2 regions of the Paenibacillus sp. IHBB 10380 genome follow, and region 1 is predicted to be linked to the other one. Evidence: a T-box and tRNA genes for the amino acid it is inferred to sense, from the RefSeq annotation. Region 1 holds a T-box; the other holds one or more tRNA genes.
The links. A T-box is a leader RNA that pairs with one kind of tRNA and senses whether it is charged. The one in region 1 lies ahead of trpS (tryptophan--tRNA ligase), so its partner is inferred to be a tRNA-Trp.

Region 1 (7,299 bases):
CAGTGGACGGATATCATGGCTGGAGCGACTTCTATGATACGATTGTAAGTCGCATAGAAATCCCCTTTGAAGAGGATGGAAAGACCGTGATGCTATCCGCTGGGCAAGCTGCGAATAAGCTCCATGTTCCAGATATTAATGCAAGACAAGAAATGTTCACGAAATGGGAACATACATGGACAGAAGCTGAGGACTATTGTGCAGATACGTTGAACCACATAGCCGGATTCCGACTTAAGCTGTATGGTCGTAGAGGCTGGGATCAAGTACTAAAAGAGCCACTAGCGATTAATCGGATGTCAGAAAAAACATTAGATGCAATGTGGAAGGTCATTATCGATAGCAAACCTATGTTTGTCGAATACTTAGAGCGTAAGGCTAAGCTTCTCGGTGTAGATAAGTTAAGTTGGGTTGATGTGGAGGCGCCAATAGGTGCAGTATCTAGCAAAGTAACTTATCAAGAAGCTGCTGAGAATATCGTGAAACAATTTCGGAAGTTTAGTCCCAAGTTAGCTAATTTCTCGGAGATGGCTTTTGATAAGCAGTGGATTGAGGTAGAGGATCGTGCAGGTAAGCGTCCAGGTGGGTTCTGTACTTCACTATCTCTAAGTAAAGAAACACGTATCTTTATGACATTTAGCGGTACACCTTCTAACGTTTCAACTTTGGCACATGAACTAGGTCATGGTTATCATCAACACCTGATGAACGACCTGCCTGTATTGAATCAGAACTATGCGATGAATGTTGCTGAGACGGCATCAACTTTTGCAGAAATGATCGTAGCAGATGCGTTAGTTAAAGATGCTAATAATGTTCAAGAGAAAATTGGGCTGTTAGAAGAAAAAATTCAAAATAGTATTGCATTCTTCATGAATATTCACGCTAGATTTTTGTTCGAGACACGTTTTTATGACAAACGTAAAGAGGGACTTGTCAGTGCTCAAGAACTTAGCGAATTAATGGAAGAGGCACAAAAAGAAGCTTATTGTGGTGCTCTTTCTTCCTATCACCCTCACTTCTGGGCATCCAAGCTTCATTTCTATATTACAGGGGTACCTTTCTATAACTATCCTTATACATTCGGTTACATGTTCAGTACGGGGCTTTATGTGCGTGCTCAACAAGAGGGAGCTTCCTTTGCCGATAAATATGATGCATTATTGAGAGATACAGGTGTGATGACGGTAGAGGAATTAGCGTTGAAGCATTTAGATACTGATTTAACAGGATCTGAGTTCTGGCAGAGTGCGATGGATCTGTGTATTGCTGATGTTAAAGAGTTCCTGCAAATGACGGAGCACTTAGTATAAATATAAAGTGATAAAAGGGAACCTCATCTTCATTGAGGTTCTCTTTTTATAAATGATTGAAAAGTAACTACCTTTCATATTTCAGCGGAAAACGAATGCTGTCGTTCCTTTAGGAAGATGGTTGTTTAACATTAACTATGACTTAATGTGTCGAATATAGGGGGTTTTTATCTAAATATAACATGTAAAAAAACCATAAATGCGCAAATTTTAGGAATAAATACCCAATTATGTTGCATTATGTTGATGCTTCAATTTACAAGGACTATAATGAGTCATAAGCCCTAGACGGGTGGTATAAGAGGAAGAAGGGACAATATGATCAAAATAGATCAACTCTCATTGGCGAGACAGTTTGACATGATATTTAAGGAATTGGAAGTAGAATTATCAGGATTATCTTCAGGAACTTTATTTGTGCAAATACGAAATAATGCAGTAGGGAAATTTGGGATTCGCCACAACCCGATTTCAGGTCGCAATGGCAAATTATCTCCATTTGAAGGTGGTCTTAGTTCAGCACATCAAGCCTCATTTCGGCTAATGGCTCTAGAAAGTCTTAAATATAAACATCACTGGACTCACGGTGAAATATTTTATGAGTTTATGGTACGTCAGGGTACCATTATCATTGATGCAATACTCGAATCCAACTACAACATGGCTAACTTAATGATTCGCTATCCACGTAATACATATCAAGACACCACATCGGAATTATATTAATTTATATTTTATATTTTGAATACGATTTCATTTGTAAAGAAAAAGACGACCTTTGGGGAAAAGGCCGTCTTTTAATGTAATTATGGCGAAACTCAATTATTGGTTAGATTGACCCGATAATTGTTGTTCAGCTATTTGTACTAAACGTTTAGTGATGTATCCTCCCAAAGAACCCATTTCACGGGAAGTGTAATTTCCATAGTAACCATCTTGAGAAATTGTCACACCAAGTTCTTGAGCTGCTTCCATTTTAAGTTGTTGTAAAGCAGCATTTGCTTGAGGAACGACCAAGTTGTTAGAACGACCACTACGTCCTTGATTTTGTTGACCTGCTTGACCCATGTTTGTCACCTCCTCTGTACCTTTATGAAGTTATTATGGTTATAAACATTTGAAAACATACGGCAAAGGAGACTGAAAAAGGTTGGTAATTATTGCTTGAATTTCAAATGAAATATAGCGCTTTAAATAACTTAAGGTATACAGAAAAAGGCTTGCCGTATGGGCAAGCCGAAGGTGGAGTTATAGATTGCTTAATTAACGCTAGGGCGATTTATGATTTCTAAATAAAGTTCTGTTTCAAAAGACTGTTGAGGTTCTAGTGTGATTAATCCTGTTAGCTCAGGTCCTTGTGTAAGATTGGGAGCATTGGGTAGCCACGTATAAGGTTCAATGCATAGATAATCATGTGCGATTCCCTTAGTATAAAGTACCCAATGCTTGAAGTAACGACGATCAGCAGCATATTTAATTCCGTAACCATCTTCATGAAGCAAGATGGCTTCCGTAGGTTGTTCTGTATCTGCTCTTAGAAGAGTATCAAAATTAGTATCTTTCAGATTTAAGCCTGAATTTAACTCTTCTAGGTCGTTCAATGGCAGAAGTTCACCATTTATAAGTAGATCATGATCCATGTCGTATAGAGCTTTTACAGGCACTTGAAGTTTCCATTGTTCAGGACGACCGTCCAGTAGAAACCATGAGTGATATCCAATTCCAAATGGGATGGTACCTTCTCCTAAGTGTTTTACTTTTAAATGTTGAGTGAATTTTGCTCCTTGAAGTTTGAACGTCATTTCAAGTTTGAGTGGAGCTGGGTATTGAGCCATCCATTTGGCATCATCGGCTGTATTGAATTCCGTCGTAACGATGCAGCATTCTTCATCTTCTTGAATGTCACTGACGCACCACGCTTGAGTTCTATGTAAGCCATGAATATGATGATCACCGGCCGTATTTCGATCAAATTGATAATTTTTACCTTCAAAAGTAAATTGACCGTCTCTAATTCTTCCCGGTGGAATTAACATAGGCATACCAAAATGATAAGGTTTCAGCATATAGAAATCGAGATCTTGCTCATCAGGCGGGCGAATAACATGCCGCTGTTCAAGCTTATCCCAAATAGCAATCACGTTGTTACCCAATTGAGGTAACAGTGTAATTTCAAGATTATGGCTATGAAGGATATATGTATCGAAATCATTCCATTTTCCTTTAGTCACTTTTTTCATATCGATGCTCCTTTTCCCACTATAAATTTAATGGATTTACCTTAACTTAATTTATCATACCAGATTATAAGTTATTCGTAAAAAAAGGAGTTTGACAACGACGCACCTAAGTTTTATCATTGCTGTAGAAGTTAAATGTGATAAGGTAAATACGATGACAGGGATAAGTAAGCAGAGAAGGGGTACTCCTTCAGAAAGCCGATGGATGATGCGAATCGGTGGAACCTCTTTGCCCAATGGACCCATGAGTGCTGTGTTGAACAGGAGTTATTCTTAATTCTTTATTAGACGAGCCGGCTTATTCTCCGTTACAGGATATCAAGGTTACAGTGAGGTGGATCTGTGAAGATTCTTTGTATTCACTGTAATAAATTAGGGTGGCACCACGTCTCGCGTCCCTTTGTGACGATGGGGCTTTTTTTGTTTTCTAAAATGAGGAGGGATTGCATTGAAAACGGTACTTTCAGGCATACAGCCAAGTGGTCAACTCACACTCGGTAACTACATTGGTGCGATGAAGAATTTCGTGAAGTTGCAACATGATTATCAATGTTATTTCATGGTAGTGGACTTGCACGCTATCACTGTTCCACAAGAACCAGAGGCACTGCGTGAGCAATCGGAATCAGTGGCTGCGTTATTCATTGCGGCAGGAATAGATCCAAATAAATCAAATATTTATTTACAATCTCACGTTCCTGCACATGCAGAACTAGGATGGTTGTTGACAACGTTAACATCGATGGGTGAGTTGGAACGTATGACTCAATTCAAAGATAAATCAGCAGGTAAAGATTCTATTGGAGCAGGCTTATTCGTGTACCCTTCTCTAATGGCCGCAGATATTCTTGTATACAATGCAGATTTAGTTCCTGTAGGAGACGATCAGAAGCAACATTTAGAATTGACAAGAGACTTAGCTAGTCGCTTCAATCATCGTTATGGTGAATATTTCACTATTCCAGAAGCCTATTATCCCGAAGTGGGAGCGAGAATCATGTCGCTTGATGATGCCAGCAAAAAAATGAGTAAAAGTAATCCTAACCCTGGAAGTCATATCACCCTTTTGGATCCACCTGATGTTATTCGTAAAAAGATTAGCCGTGCTACAACAGACTCAGGCTCTGAAGTGAGATATGATCTTGAAACGAAGCCTGAAATCAGTAATCTAATGAGTATCTACTCGCAGTGTGCTGGCATGCCCATAAAGGATGTTCAGGCTAAGTATGAGGGCGCTATGTATGGTGGGTTTAAGAAAGATGTTGCAGAATCAATCATCGCTGTATTAGAACCTTTACAGAAGTCTTATGGGGAAATACGCAAATCAGGTCAAATTCATGATATTTTAGCTCAGGGAGCTGAACGCGCTCTAGAAGTAGCCACGCGCACAGTGGATGATGTGAAGGAAAGAATGGGCTTTTTACCTAAGAAGCGTTAATTCAGCTCTTAATTGAGGATTTCCGATGTTTAGCTTTAATTATAAATCCCCAGCCGATATTAAAGATAGCTAGAACAGCTAGAAGTAAGGCAAGCCAGGCATAATGACTGATAGCAATGGCGGAAGCTGCCAGCAAAAGTATAGACGAAACTGAGAACCAAATTGACAAAACCTTACTCATGTCAAAAACCTCCATATTAAAATAAAAAGTCTACCGAATAACCTTACAAAATGTAGCCATACTAAGCTTGCAAGCTTGCACTTCATTAACAGACTTGAGAAGTGAAAGGAGATTTTTAATATGGCACAAGGACAATCTAGTTCAAACAATTTGGTGGTACCTCAGGCACGAGCAGCACTTCAACAATTGAAGATGGAAGCAGCTCAAGAACTTGGTGTAACAATTCCTCAGGATGGTTATTATGGTAACTATACTTCTCGTGAGACAGGTTCTTTGGGAGGATACATGACTAAACGTCTAGTACAGCTTGCAGAACAGTCTCTTTCGGGTTCTAACCTGAATCAGTAATTTCATTCTCATGAATAGAGAAGCCCGGAGCACTTGCTCTGGGCTTTTTATTATATTAGACTCATGTTGCTTGCTAATGTCAAGAGGAATAATCAATGTATAACTTTTCATTCATCTTTTCGTGGCTAAGCCAACCGATATATGACGCTCTAGTGTTGAAGTCTTTATCCATTACAACCACAGCTACGAAAGGATATTGGGTTCGATGACGATAACGAACATCAGCCCAACGCACGATGAATCCAGTAGATGTAACTTCTACATCTGCGACAGCAAATGAAGTGAAGTAGAGGAACGCTTTAACGTTTGAATGATTCTTAGAGTGTTCAGCCGCTGGATGCTTGGAAGATATTGCATGATCCTTCCACTCCAGTTGATGATAATGAATAGTACCCATATCATAACTGCCATCACTTTGCGCTTTGACAACATGCCAATGGTTGAGGGATATGGTTGGAATGACGTAATAGGTATCGCCTTGTTTATTCTTAGCATCAAGTCTGGCCACTTCTGCTGTCTTTGAGAAATGAACGAGAGTTCTCCAAATGTAGTAAACGGCAGTTAAACCGTAGAGAATAGAGAATAGTGGAGCAGGAGGTAACATACCAAGTCCCCAGAGCAATATGGCGGTTAGGTGAGTACCAAATATAAATGGATCAAAAATATGAATGATATTCCACGATATCCATTTCTCAGTAAATGGGCGCATGGCCTGAGTTCCATAGGTATTAAATAGATCACTGAATACATGAACACATACGGCTATACCAGTCCAGAGTGCCAAGTGAGGAACGGAGGCATCACGAAATATTAATGAAATTAGACCTGTGATAAGCACGGTCCATAACAGTAAAAAAGGGAGTGAGTGAGTAATTCCTCTGTGGTTGCGTATATACACAGCGTTATTCTTTAAACGTAATACGCTATCTGTATCGGGAGCTTGTGAACCTAATACGGTTGCAATTGTAACAGCTATGGCGAGTGAAGGACTTGCCGCCACGGCAGGATCGATATGGGCTAGCCCTGCAAGCGATATTCCCATAACTAAATGTGTGCCAGTGTCCATTGCGATCTCTCCTTAATTTTAGTCTTACTATAGTAATTACCCATTTTTGAATCATTTTATTGGTATGTCAAGTGAACAAATGTCATCAAATTGTCGAAATGATGAAATTAAATACGGCCAATTGGCGAACACTTTTTACTTTTAATATGATAAACTTTATAGCGGAGGCTATTTTTCCTCTACTATACATTCAAAAGGAGGAAATTTAGGAGTGGATAATCACATAAGTTATCAAGTCTCTTCGGATTCCGCAGCGATTTCATCAAGCAAGAAGCCACCTAGTAAATCAGCAACCTGGAGAGATTTCATTAATATAACGAAACCGGGAATCATCCGTTCAAGCTTTATGTCTGCTTTTGCGGGTTATTGGCTTGCGTCCCAGTGGGATATTCAGTTTGGAAAAATGATTCTAACTCTCCTGGGTACCATCCTTATTCTTGCATCTTCTTGTGTCTTTAACAACTACTTTGACCGTGAACTGGATTTGAAGATGGAACGGACCAGAGAACGTGCACTTCCTACAGGTAAGTTGAAACCAGGGGTAGTATTATGGTATGCCATAATATTAGGAGTCCTAGGATTAACGATTTTATTCACTTTTTCAGGTGTGCTTGCGGGCGTGTTCGGTATCGTTGGTATGCTGGCTTACGTTGTGGTATATACACTTTGGTTGAAGCGTACATCTACTTGGAGTACATCTGTTGGTGGAATCT
Region 2 (7,299 bases), 2.7 Mb from region 1:
AACTGAATGTTATGCTTCCGCAATTCATCACGCAGCATGATACGCCGTTCATCTTCTGTGGCCTGCTCAAATACCTCCTGCTTGCGAGTTTGAACTGCAAAATAGGTCTGGCCCAGAGCTACAATCTCCTTTGCTGGATCAGCGTTTTGAATGATGAGATAACATGCGTACCGAGAAAGGCGGTAGTCTCGAATAGATCGTTTTGCACCGGAGCCAATCTCAACCATTTCGTTGGACTTAACAAAATGGTTTTCCACTTCTTGTCCGCTGTTCATACAGGCAGTTTGTGCCTTCATAATTGTCTTTTCAAGGTTTCGAAAGTCAGTATAATCCAATATCTTAGCTAAGCTACGAGCTGTCCAATACTCATTTGCGTTCTCATCCACCTGCCGCACTTCTTCAAACGGTGATACATGTCCATCAATTGGCTTGTCTGTCATAGTTAATCCTCTCCCTTGAATCTCCATTGTGGAGAAATATGAATCCATTATTTATGTTTGGATAAGTGCCTAAGCTTCCTTGAATTAGAACCTTTGATAACCGATCAAGAGTAGTCGCCAGCATACGCAGTTTGGAAGATGCTCCCTCCGCTTTCAATGAATACGTAAACGCGAAGAAACAAAGAAAATACCTTCAGTTGTTAAGGGACACAAACGCTCTCTTTGAACAAAAACGCATAGAACTCCTCTACTGGCAAGATATTACGGAGAAAATGGGTATAAACTTAACCGACATTGAGGGAATTGAGAAGTTAGTGATCGATAATACAAAGCTCTCTGATCTATTTCCGGAGTTGTTATTCAGTGATACGAGCGATGATAAGAATAGTGACAAACAGAAAAAAATCCTTAAGTATTGATTCTATATTTGGCTAAGCATAACTAAGTAATGTATTTGTTCATTGCCCTGCTGACTTTGGTCGGTGGGGCTATTTTTGTTGAGATAATAGAAAACCGATAACATGAGTGGAAGAGTAAGCGCTATATGATTGAACATTAATTGACAGACGAATATTCTCATTAACAAATTTTTCTTTCAGATTTTGTATGATTTCTGTGTTATAGATAATAAACGCAATAGTGGTTTGCTTGCCTTTTTGCTCGTATTGAGAGATAGAAATGTAATCACTTTTATTGATTGTTATAATTGAATTCAGCGATCCCATATCATTTGGAGAGAGCATTATCTGATTATAATTATGGTATACGGGGTAAGTTGATGAAAAACATTCTGTAAACCTCTTTCTGTGCTTCTCAATTTTTCGTTCAATATCGATTTGATTAATTAAAAATAAATTTGTTTGCTCTATTTGAGTAGATAAGCGGATGATATAACTATCAAGGTATGCTTCGAAATGTTTCCTTTCTTCTTCATGCTGTCTCAATACATTATTAAATGCTTTGGCCGTAGCTTTGTTCTTCATTTTTGAATCCACGTACTCAGTTACTCCTCTTGCAAGCATTCTATTATAAGTGTGCTTCCACATACTGCACCACCTCACTTAGTAGGTTTAATGAACCGGATTTCCAATCATCGAAACATGTTCTATATCCTCGTAAGGAACCCATGTAGGACCTTCTGACGATTGAATCTTAGCATGTTTAGGATCGGTGGACACTTCTGCTACTCCTGTTATGATTTCGTCGTCATGAAGCTTTACAGTTACCCTCTGACCATTCGCAACTGCTATATGTAGTTCTTCCTTCACGTTCATAAAATCCCTTCGGTCTTTTATTCAATATCTTATTCTTCTTTCACTTCAAAACACCTGCTAAGGGTAATAATTAATAAGAAAGAGCCTTAGAATCACATCCGAGGCTCCTTTTTTCCAGCATGGTGAATAAAATAACCAATGCATAATACTTGTACATGCTGATATGCGCTTCTTTTAACTTAGTTTACGCTCTATTGCGCGTCTATGTTGGATATTGGATGCTGCTGATTAACTAATGTCGGCTGGCTCTGGTTCAAGTCCAGACTCCCGCTCTGAGAGATAAAACAGAGCAAAAGCAGGGGAATTACCCCTGCTTTTCACATTTTAATTATCCTCCTATAATGTACCATCTGGCGCTTTAATAGCCCTGATCACTTCTTTATACAGTGAAACAACGGCCGCATTGCTCAACTGTTGTAAATGGTTAGCGCCGACAGCCGCATTGTTGCTACCCATTCCGGAGAGCGTTTGACCTCTCGCTGTCATAGCCGCCTGGACAATTTCATCTGCAATTTCTTCATGTGTTTTTGGCATATCCTTCACCTCCCTCAACATCACAATTCGACATCAAAGGAAAACTTCCACTTATTACCACATAATCAACAAAGGCTGATGGAATTGAACCACCGACTACGGTTTTGGAGACCGTTATGTTTCTACTACACTAAACCCTCTCATAGGCGCGCCTTCCAGCATTTAACCGTCAAGCTCTATTATTAAACCAAAAGAGAACAGTTATCCCGCATTCTCTACCCTTGCGGCTATTACGCCGTCAAACAGGTACATGATTGTGTCGGGTGCTGCTCTCTTCTTGATTCCTATGGATTCAGGATCTCATACAAACTACCCAACCTCAGCGGTCTTCGTATTTGCCTAAAGATATAAAAATCTCCCTCCTATCTGGTGCCGAATCTGGTGCCGAAAATTGAAAAACGGCACTAAAAACGAACAAAAGCGAACAAATATACGAACACAAAAAAACCTTATGCAGCAATGGTTTCACTAGAGTAGCAACAACCAACAACGTGAATTTTCACTCTTGACAGGATTCGAACCTGCACATACCATTAGGTCATAATATAAATTAGAGTGATCTTAACCGCATTCTTAACGCTGTATCTAAACAGTGGCATTCAGGTCAATCAGGTATTCTTTTACGAACATTTGCTGTTTGGCTGTCAATGCCATCGTTATCAGCTCCTTTATGTAAAATAGAAAAAAGCACCCGTTAAGGTACTTATCTCGATTCCCATATATGACTGGCAATATAATATGATATTGCTCCTGCAGCTAAACATATTTTAATCGCCACTATTTTTAATAGTTCAGCCAATCTATCTGGAAGCGAATTAAGGACTGAGCGTACCGCAGCGAACGCCACCAAAATTGCAATGATAGCTATAATAAATGGTACTGCCACATTCGAAATCATTTCCCAATCAAACATCTCTACTTTCCAATCCATAATATCTGCCTCCCAGCATCACAATTCGACATCAGGAAGGATTTACCTTCTTTACACACTGCTTCTTCTGCTTACCACAATACTGTTTAGTGCCTATCCACTCACCCCATACACATCTAACACACTTCTCAGGTTGTATGTATATCGGTTCATCTATTGTAGGTTTCGTAGTGAAGCTCCTCCACGATTAATTAGTCTCTCTAATTATAGGTGGCATGTGTAATACAAAATTATACCTTTTCCCCACTTTTTCACGAACATATTTTTCAAATTTATTTCTATCGGGGTTATTCAACCCTAAAACGATTCCTTTAGCTTCCGCCACAAGTTCGTTTAGCTTGACTTGGACATAGGTTTGGTTTCTTTTGTCCAACAAATATCCGTGGTTATGCTCCACTTCTTCATCTAATATACTAATTCCTACACTCCAAGCTCCAATCTTCTTTTTTAATTCATCTCGAAACACATAAGGTGAATTAGTTCCATATATTGAACTTAATTTTGAAATATTGTTATCCGAAAACGCAGCATTCGTGTTATGCCCCATAATTCTCTCACCAAAATTCGAGAAAAATTTATCGAATTTTAAGATCAACTCCAATTTTGAAGGTTCCTTTTTTATTATAAATCCATCGTTATCATAATCAATTTCAATTATTTCGAAGCTTGTTGATTTAAAGAGTCCAGAAATTAGGTCCGAGCTCTTTTCTACAAAGCTGCTCTCCCATATGCATGAAATTGTCTCTTTTGTTATAACTCCGTTTTGTTTGAGCGTTTTCATAGTCTTATGATCACGCCGATTTTCTAGCCAAGTCATAATTCTTTTTGTAGCAATGAATTGATTTTCACGATTATGAAGTTGATTTTCATCGAATGTACGTATATATTCTATCTCCTTGTTTAGAATATCTTCCATTTCATCAAGAATTGCTTCATCTGCTTCTCTTCTCAGAAATGTATTATGCAATTCCCGAAGTTTTGCCCCTTGAAATAAATAGGGTTCTTCTAGATGTGTAGGCAATACAATATCATATTTCACTACTTTGTTTAACCAATTATCAATTCTATTTTGTATACCGGGAAATCGTTGATTAATCAACCCTCTTCTTCTTCTTATTTCCTTTGCCTTTCTAAATAATTGCCCTCTGGAGTTACCTTCATGTAAAAAGTCGATGTCAACATAATCTTCCACACAGTCTCCACCAACATTTAACTTATTCCCATTAAGTCTATTTTGGATGTAGTAGATATACCTATTTTCCCTACCGCAAAGACCACAGGCTCGCCTTCCATCTCCTAAGTCTTCGACAGGATGTAATACCGATTCATCACCCTTCCATTCATCACCGCATTGTTTTAGTATATATGGAACTACAAATTGAAAATCTGTTTTGTGTTCGTCTGGAACCTCATTAATTAATAGAGACCATTTTGATTCAAGTAAAACCTTTAACCACATATAGTCCTCAATTACTTGACTATTAATAATGAGATTTCTTTCCTTCTTCGAGATACGATTTGTCAAAATAACACCCCTATTGGATTATTTTGTATTACCATTTTTGAATATACTATATGTTGTAGATTTATGACAGATAAAAACCTATCCCACAAGGAATAGGCTATTTGCTTTGTTGTCTTTTATTTTCACTTCTGCTCTATCCAACATTGTCTGAGCTGCACCACGGCTGATATCCATTTCCTGTGCGACTACCTATTTGGCGATCACCTTAAAGATCAAAAACCTTACCGAGTTAGGTAAAACAGCCGACAAATTAGCGGACGTTAAAATTAAATATGACAACAAGTATGAGTACAATACCTTTAAAGTTCTTGAAGAGGGTAGTGGTGAGGATTTTACTTACGCCAATATATCAAGTATTGAGCCTTTAAAGACAGGCACCCTACTCTATTTAGCTGAGATTCCCAAGGAAATAGTAACAACAGATAAGAAGCCCTTAAATGCAGAGATAGAAATAAATGGGGAAACCTACGAGTACAAAATACGATAGGCATTGCAAATCTTCATTTACACGATATCCCAAATGAATTATTGATGTTACATTTATGTGAGCGACGTCCATTGCTAGTTTTTGAAGGTTAGTTTAGTTATGTTAGTGATTAAGCTAACGGGCTGGTTAAAGCAACTTTTCAACGACTAAAAGCGTTATATCCAAGGGACTCATATATAATGTCGTGTAGGAAGAATAAATGATACATAGATATGGAGGAATAGTTATGGAGACGAAGGAAGAAAATTTCTCGAATGATAGCACCATGGAATCAATCAAAAGTTTAACTGAACAAGATGCGAAGACTTTCTTGAACCTTATATATGCTGTTTTGAAAGATAACATGATCCCGAGCGAAAAATTGATTTCACATGTATTATCCATTTTCGAGGAAAAAATACCGAGAGTGGTTAAAGCAAGACAGAATAATAATTAATCATCAAGCAGTTATAAGACGCTGGGCAGAAAAAACATCTGAATATAAATAACGGCTTAATGATGTGGTAGATAATATTCTTACGCTAACGGGACACTATAGCACAATACATAAGGGTTGCCGAGAGGTGGCCCTTTGTTAAGCTAACGGGCAGTTTAATGCAATGAATATTTACTTACAATGGATTAATATGGAATAATAATGAGAACGTAGGTTCTTTAGTGATCATTGTTAAAACTATAGAAAGACAAGGTTTTGTAAGTTATTCAAGAGGGAAGTAACTGCGCTTTCCGCTGGTAAAAGAAGTTGAAGAAGCATTTCATCATGTAGATGGAGTGCCTCTTTTTTGAAAATTTAAGAAAGTTTCACCATCTTTATATATTTCTAGACAAACGGCTTTGTTTTCTCTGTAAGCGAAGGACGGCGCAGCCCTTGTATATCCTGAGAATTAAGAGTAAAGAAGGGTAATTGACTGAAACTTAGGAATTAAGATACTTTAATTAGCAATGAAATGTAAGTAGAATAGTATAGGAGCAAAAAAGTAAACATCGTCGATTAATTGTACATGGGAACATTAGTTCTGATACACTGAGAAAAAGGAGAAATGTAGCATGGGAGTTTCTGTTTATTACACTTGTATGAGAAACTATAACCTTACCAACAGTGAGGAGCAAGAGATAACGGCCATCATTGATAAATACAATGCGGGTTTTGAAATGAAGGATATTGGAGAAACATTTTGTGTTTATGACTATGATCAGGATGAACCAACAGTGATCTTTGCAGGTTCAACAAAGCTACCCTTTTCAGATGATTTTGAAGATACATTGCATGCGCTGTTTTATTGGTTGACCTGTTTGACGGATATTAGAAGAAGTATTTCTAATGGGGATTGGCATGTGCATCTAGATGATACGGATGCCATTTGGGATGAGGAAACGGGTTGGCAAATGCCAGAAGATTAGTACTCGTATCCCCAACAAAGTAATGTAGGGATCTTATTTAAGTGCATGTGCGAGGCAAATCGAAAATGCGCCAATTACTCACTGAATTAGGTAGGGGAGATACTGTTTTCTTCAGCTGACTGTTACTGAGCTAACGGATACGATAGTGCAATGAAGAGACCACAAAGGCATAACGCCAATGTGATCTTATTTAATGCAGTATCTGAGTAGTCCGTTCTATGCGTTCAATATCCTCGTAGGGCACCCACACAAATGCTTTTCACGTCGCGATATTTTCTTAGTTCTGAAAGAGCTATCCCTACATTTTTTTGGTAGACATATCAAAATAGTTTAGAAAATAAAGGAGGGTACCACTTATTGAAGAAAGCTATTATATTTTCTCTAATGTTAACGTTCGTACTTTTAGCAGGGTGTAACAACAACTCAAATAACGTGTTAACGAATGAGACTGCAACCACTCCCCAAGTCGAAGGAACGCAAACTCCAGTGGAAAAATCCGAGCCAACCGTTGAACCTGAAAAGGAAAAAGAACTAACACCTGGGGAGAAATTATCTATTGAATACGTAAATACTTACCTGAATGGAACTGATCTTGATGCGAAGAAGAAGTTTGTCGATGAAAAAGTTCACCCTGACACTAAACAAATACTTGAGTTTACCATTTCGATGGTCACCGAAAAAAATAAGATGTTTTTAAATCCGAGAGT

Region 2: it has a tRNA-Trp gene. The T-box ahead of trpS (tryptophan--tRNA ligase) is inferred to sense a tRNA for this amino acid. The anticodon was not compared.

The regions. Positions count from the first base shown of each region.
Region 1 covers NZ_CP010976.1:4,020,472-4,027,770, reverse strand. Annotated here, with positions in the region: gene UB51_RS18180 (M3 family oligoendopeptidase) at 1-1,313, shown strand, start outside; gene UB51_RS18175 (hypothetical protein) at 1,632-2,039, shown strand; gene UB51_RS18170 (alpha/beta-type small acid-soluble spore protein) at 2,136-2,381, opposite strand; gene UB51_RS18165 (aldose 1-epimerase) at 2,573-3,553, opposite strand; T-box leader at 3,699-3,956, shown strand; gene trpS (tryptophan--tRNA ligase) at 4,002-4,991, shown strand; gene UB51_RS18155 (hypothetical protein) at 4,993-5,172, opposite strand; gene UB51_RS18150 (alpha/beta-type small acid-soluble spore protein) at 5,293-5,520, shown strand; gene UB51_RS18145 (metal-dependent hydrolase) at 5,600-6,586, opposite strand; gene cyoE (heme o synthase) at 6,798-7,299, shown strand, end outside.
Region 2 covers NZ_CP010976.1:936,523-943,821, reverse strand. Annotated here, with positions in the region: gene dinD (DNA damage-inducible protein D) at 1-440, opposite strand, end outside; gene UB51_RS04115 (hypothetical protein) at 929-1,486, opposite strand; gene UB51_RS04110 (hypothetical protein) at 1,511-1,708, opposite strand; gene UB51_RS04105 (hypothetical protein) at 2,051-2,248, opposite strand; tRNA gene UB51_RS04100 (tRNA-Trp) at 2,318-2,388, opposite strand; gene UB51_RS04095 (hypothetical protein) at 2,952-3,179, opposite strand; gene UB51_RS04090 (hypothetical protein) at 3,367-4,704, opposite strand; gene UB51_RS04085 (hypothetical protein) at 4,898-5,191, shown strand; gene UB51_RS04080 (hypothetical protein) at 5,418-5,627, shown strand; gene UB51_RS04075 (hypothetical protein) at 6,239-6,592, shown strand; gene UB51_RS04070 (hypothetical protein) at 6,950-7,299, shown strand, end outside.